Victivallis sp. Marseille-Q1083: one gene and its partner. The protein of the gene in region 2 binds, or shares a complex with, the protein of the main gene of each other region. Links are inferred from orthologs where the notes say so. Each region holds a gene or a part of one and is shown on either strand. Other genes may lie near its edges.

Evidence for each region. The genes of interacting proteins can lie anywhere in the genome.
Region 1: the proteins of mnmE (region 2) and mnmG are in contact, whole or in part, in a solved structure (PDB 9HIP), measured with the Escherichia coli proteins. The link is inferred for Victivallis sp. Marseille-Q1083 from one-to-one orthologs.

What each region holds. Positions count from the first base shown.
Region 1 is NZ_CAHJXL010000002.1:910,991-913,894, forward strand. The notes cover bases 31-2,897. They hold mnmG (tRNA uridine-5-carboxymethylaminomethyl(34) synthesis enzyme MnmG), read right to left. Parts: upstream 2,471-2,897; coding sequence 590-2,470; downstream 31-589. Other genes in these bases: HWX74_RS19775 (ABC transporter permease), read right to left, coding at 31-609; HWX74_RS19785 (DUF2726 domain-containing protein), read left to right, coding at 2,781-2,897. In the rest of the region: more of HWX74_RS19775, read right to left, coding at 1-30; more of HWX74_RS19785, read left to right, coding at 2,898-2,904. UniProt on the Escherichia coli protein: NAD-binding protein involved in the addition of a carboxymethylaminomethyl (cmnm) group at the wobble position (U34) of certain tRNAs, forming tRNA-cmnm(5)s(2)U34.
Region 2 is NZ_CAHJXL010000001.1:1,795,089-1,798,061, forward strand. What follows is about bases 37-2,972. They hold mnmE (tRNA uridine-5-carboxymethylaminomethyl(34) synthesis GTPase MnmE), read left to right. Parts: upstream 37-794; coding sequence 795-2,150; downstream 2,151-2,972. Other genes in these bases: HWX74_RS07270 (mechanosensitive ion channel family protein), read left to right, coding at 2,176-2,972. Outside these bases: more of HWX74_RS07270, read left to right, coding at 2,973-2,973. UniProt on the Escherichia coli protein: Exhibits a very high intrinsic GTPase hydrolysis rate. Involved in the addition of a carboxymethylaminomethyl (cmnm) group at the wobble position (U34) of certain tRNAs, forming tRNA-cmnm(5)s(2)U34.

The sequences.
Region 1 (2,904 bases), on a different replicon or contig from region 2:
TTTCAACGTTTCCGCCCGGACGACCCGGCACAATGTGACCCAGCCGGTGAGGCCGATGCCGAAATAGATGGCCAACATGCCCGGGTCAGTATTCAGCCAGGCGCCGCAGGTCCGGACGAAGCGGCCGATGCCCGGCGACAGGAATCCTTTGCTGACCAGCAACGCGAAGGCCAGAATGAACAGCAACGTCGGCATTGCCGCAAAGGTGCTGTAAAGCCAGACGGTCGCTTCGTCGAGTTTGCCGCCGTAGTAACCGGCCAACGCGCCGAGCAGTACCCCGATCAGAGATGCGATGCAGGCGGCGATGACGCCGACTTTGACGGCGGTAGCCGTGCCGGCCAGCGAACGCCAGAACACGTCGCGTCCCATGTAATCGGTGCCGAACCAATGGCGGGAGGAGGGGGGCTCGAAGCGTTCCGCCATATTTTCCCGGTTGTAAATCGGCGTAAGCCGTTGATGACGGCAATACGCCGTGTAGCTTTCGAACCCGACGGCCACCAGCAGATAACCGATCAGGCCGAGCAGACAGCACAGCGCCAGGCGATCCCGGGAAAGCCGGATCAGGAAGTCTCGGAAAAAATGAAAACGGTCAGGATTGGTGGTCTGCATTGATTGTCGCCGGGGTTTGCTTGTAGAGACGGGAGAGGTGAATCTGCAACAGGGCGACTTCCGGCGGCGTTACGCCGTCAATCCGTTCCGCCTGCGCCAGCGTGGAGGGAACGATTTTCTTGAGTTTCAACCTTGATTCGTTGCTCAAGCCGTCGATGGCATCGTAATCGAAATCCGGCGGAATCCGCCAGCTTTCCAGTTTTTTCAGTTTATCGATCGATATGCTTTCCCGCTGCAGATAACCTTCATAATGGGCCTGGATCAGCAATTGACGGAACAAACGCCGGTCGGCGGCCGCGGCCAAATCCAATGGCAGCCGGTCGGCGGCAAAGGGCAGGGGCGTGTCGGGCCGGTAAACCCCTTCCAGCGTTTTCAGATGTTGCCACAAGGATTTCCGATCGATTTTGGTCTGTTTCAGGAACGCCGCGACGGTGTTGAGGCGATCGCGATAACCGGCGAAGCGGCGGTAATTTTCGAGCGGCAGCAAGCCGGTTTGGAACGCGAATTCCGACAGCCGCAAATCGGCGTTGTCCTGGCGCAGATGCAGCCGGTATTCCGCCCGGCTGGTGAACAGGCGGTACGGTTCGATGATATCCTTGGTTACCAGGTCGTCGACCATGACGCCGATGTAACTGGTGTCGCGCGACAGCTCCAGCAAAGAACGGCCGGCCGCATAACGGGCAGCATTGGCGCCAGCCAGCAAGCCCTGTCCGGCCGCCTCCTCGTAACCGCTGGTTCCGTTGATTTGTCCGGCGGAAAAGAAATTCGGCCAACGTTTGAGCGCCAGCGTCCGGTTGAGCTGGTCCGGAAAGATAAAATCGTATTCGATCGCATAGGCGTAACGGGTAATGACGGCGTTTGCCATGCCAGGAATGGAATGGATCATCCGCTGCTGAATGGCCGGCGGCAGGCTGGTTGAGATACCGTTGATGTAATACTCCCGGGTATATTCGCCTTCCGGCTCCAGATAGAGCAGGTGGCAGGGATGATGCGGGAAGCGGACGACTTTGTCCTCAAACGAGGGACAATACCGGGTACCGATTCCTTCAATTTTGCCCTGGTACAACGGCGCCTGCATCAAATTGTCCCGGACAATGTCGGCCGTTTCCTCCGTCGAATAGACCATATAGCAAGGCAGATCACGCTTCCGCGCTTTCGGCAGCGGCTGCGTCGTCGGCCAGAAACTGAACTCTTCTTCGAAACAATCGGCAACTTGTTGAGTCATCGCCGAAAAGTCGATCGTTTTGGCCAGAATACGGGGAGGGGTGCCGGTTTTCAATCGCCCCAGTCTGATTTGCATCTGGTTGCGCAACGCATCCGCCAACGCATAGGAGGGCGGGTCTCCTGCCCGGCCGCCCGGGAAATGCTGCAAACCGTAATGCAGTTTGCCGGATAAAAAAGTTCCGGTCGTCACCACCACGGCTCGACAACGAATGATTTCGCCCAGGTGAGTGACGATTCCGCGTAATTCGCCGTCCTCCAGACAAAATGCGGTAACTTCAGCCTGCAGGATATCCAGATTGGATTGCAGTTCCAAATATAATTTTGCGGCTCTCTGATAGCAGACCTTATCGCATTGCGATCTGGGCGACCAGACCGCCGGCCCTTTGGTTTGATTAAGCAGCCGGAATTGAATTGCCGCGCAATCGGTGATGATACCCTGCATGCCGCCCAGCGCATCGATTTCCCGCACCACCTGACCTTTGGCGATGCCGCCGACGGCCGGATTGCAGCTCATTTGGGCGATATGATCCGCATTCAACGTGATTAGCAGCGTTGCCGCTCCCAATCTGCTGGCGGCGGCGGCGGCTTCACAACCGGCATGGCCGGCGCCGATGACGATAACATCGTATTCTTTCATTCTATCTCTTATCGATTCAAAACCGGAGGATCTGTCAATGCATAAAAAAAACAGCAAGAGATAACATACGGTATTTTTGACAGATTTCAATATCGTTTCGAAGTAATCACTCCCCTGCCCGAAAGAAATCATCTTTTGATTAACATAACATATATTATGCGACGTTATATCCGTGCCGCTCAAAAGGCCCCTTCCCATTAAGACGATCGCTTCTGGAAAGTGTTCTGGAAAAAAGAATAGTTCGGCTTTTGCAAAAAAGCAATTGTTCCACTATGGTATTCGCGGAATTTTTCAACAACAGGAGTGAATGTTGACTGATTGGTGGTTGCCGGTTGCCGGTGTTGTTGTTTTTTTGTTGGTCATCGGGCTGTGGCTGGGATGCCGGCGGCCGCGAAATGTCTATGAGCGGGCATGGCTGCTCAGTGAAAATGAAC
Region 2 (2,973 bases):
CTGGGGCTGTAGAAGGTCCCAAGGGTTCGGCTGTTCGCCGATTAAAGTGGTACGCGAGTTGGGTTCAGAACGTCGTAAGACAGTTCGGTCCTTATCCTCCGCAGGCGCAGGATATTTGACGGGAGCATTCCTTAGTACGAGAGGACCGGGAATGACTAACCTCTGGTGTTCCGATTGTCGCGTCAGCGGCACTGTCGGGTAGCTATGTTGGGAACGGATAAGCGCTGAAAGCATCTAAGCGCCAAGCCCGCCCGAAGACAAGATATCCCTTCTTTTAGACTGAAGGCAGGTTGAAGACTACAACCTCGATAGGCTGCAGGTGTAAGCTCAGCAATGAGTTCAGCTTAGCAGTACTAATCAGCCGTGAGGCTTAACCACCTTTTTCTTCATCGTTTCCCTTTCAAAAAAAAGGGGAGCTATGCCGAAAAAGTTGCAAGACTCAGTTGTTTATATGAGTTGCTCGCTTCATTCAGACTCTTCTTAAATTGATTTTTTATTCCGGCGCCCATAGCGAAGTTGAAACACACGTTCCCTTCCCGAACACGGTAGTTAAGGGCTTCTGCGGCGATGGTACTGCACATACGAGTGTGGGAGAGTAGCACGACGCCGGATCTTTATCTTACCCCCTTTGGCATTACGGTCGCACCCGGCATGCATAAGGGGGTCTTTTCGTTTCGACATTCCAAAAAAAACTGGACGCCACACGACGCTCGGCTAGTAAAACCGAATGGAGACTTTCTTTTTCCCCCAAGTGGCGATATCTTATAGGAAAAATTGAAACGTTTGGATAGTGAATGAATACGGTCGATACGATTTCCGCAATTGCTACCGGGATTGGCGGGGCCATCGCCGTCGTGCGCATTGCCGGACCGGAGGCGCTGGCGGTCGGTTGCCGGGTCTGGAGCGGCCGGGTGACGCCCGGGCCGGGACATGCCCGGAAAATGCTGTTGGGCGCCCTGGTGACTGCCGGGAGCGCCGGAGAGCCGGTCTTGCTGGTTTACATGCCGGGCCCGAACAGCTATACCGGCGATGATGTGGTCGAATTGCATTGCCACGGCGGGGCGCGCGCGGCGAAACGCGCCTGGGATTGTACGCTGGCGGCCGGCTGCCGCGCCGCGGAGCCGGGGGAATTCACCTTCCGGGCTTTTCTCAACGGCAAACTGGATTTGACCCAGGCGGAGGCGGTCTGTGATTTGATCAATGCCCATAGCGATACGGCGCTGCATCTGGCGGAACGCCAGTTGGCCGGCGCTTTGAGCCGGCAGATCGGGGCGGTCCGGCGGGAGTTGGTCGATTTATTGGCGGAATGCGAATCCCGGTTGGATTTCCCGGAGGAGGAACTGGACTGGCGTTCGCCGGAGGAGTGCAGCATTCGGTTGCAGGAGATGCGTGCGAACCTGCAACGCCTTTGTGACGGTGGCCGATCCGGCCGTATTCTGCGCGATGGCGTCCGGGTGGTGCTGGCCGGCAAGCCCAATGCCGGCAAATCCAGCCTGCTGAATTTGTTGCTCGGACAGGACCGGGCGATTGTAACCGATATTCCGGGGACCACCCGCGATACGCTGGAAGAACAGGTGGTGCTGCGCAATATTCCGGTGCGTCTGACCGATACCGCCGGCATTCGCGAGACGGTCGATCCGATCGAAAAATTCGGCGTCGACCGTTCCCGCCAGTCCTTGGAGCAGGCGCAGATCGTTTTCTGGCTGCTTGATGCCGCCGACGCCGACCCGCAGCAGGAGCTGGCGGAATTGACGCGGCAGGTCGGCCGGATGAGCCGGGTAATCGCCGTCTGGAACAAGATCGATTTGGTGCCGGAGCGGGAGCTGCCCGGGGCCGGGGTGCCGACGGTGCGGATTTCCGTTACCGCCGGCCGTAACATCGCTGCGCTGCTCGACGCTTTTGAAGAGCTGGTCTGGCAGGGAAGGCACGACGAAGAACCGGAGGTGGCGGTCAATGCCCGCCAACAGCATCTGCTGGAGAATGCCGTCGCCCTGCTGCCGGAAGCGGTCCGGGAGTTGGAGCGGGGCTGCTGGGAATTGGCCGGTGTCCAATTGCGTGCGGTCATCGATGAATTGGGCGCGGTGACCGGGGAGCAGGCCGACCCGGATATTCTGGAAAATATCTTCAGCCGTTTTTGTATCGGCAAGTGAGTAAAAATTTCACAGGAATGGGCATATGCGTCGAAAAATCGGTTTGATTTTGTGTGTGCTGCTGATTTTGCTCGGGGCGCTGGCACTTTTTTTCAAAACCAGCGAAGCGATGAATTTGAGCGGCAACAATCTCGGTGTCGCCATTCCGCAATACCAGCACCAGTTGGTGCGCGAACAGGAGCTGCTGCAGGATTTGCAGAGCAACGTTCAGTCCCAGGCGGAGCTGCTCAGAAGTTATTGCCGGGAGGTGGAGAACAAGATCGACTATCTGCAATTCAAAATCGATACTTATTCCAACGCCGACGTGTTGGATATCACGCTGATCGGCCAGCAGGTCTACGATTTGAAAGAGGAATTCGACGCGACCCGTTCGCTGCTGGCGATTTTGAACAGCGAACTGCTGTCGATGGCGAGCCGGGCCGCCAATTTGACGACGGTATTGGAAACTTTCGGCAACCGGCAACTGTCGCCGGAACGGGAAAGCATCCGGCTGGATTGTCTGGCGCAGTTGAACCGCTTCAAACTTGAGATTGCCGACAGCCGGAAACTGTTGACGGAATTCGAAGCGCTTACCAAACCGATTTCCCTGCGTCTGGACGCCTTGTTCGAGACGAGCGAAAAAAATCGGCTCCGGGCGATCAATGAAGTGTTTTCCACGCCGCAGGAAGGGTTTTTCAGCACATTGCCCTACACGATCATGACGATGAAATTCTGGCTGCTGTCGCTGCCGGAATTGGTGCCGACGCTGGTGCCGACCAGCTATGAGTTCTGGAGTTATTTCGTGCTGCTGGCGCTGCTGGTCAATTTGCCGATGCTGCTGCTG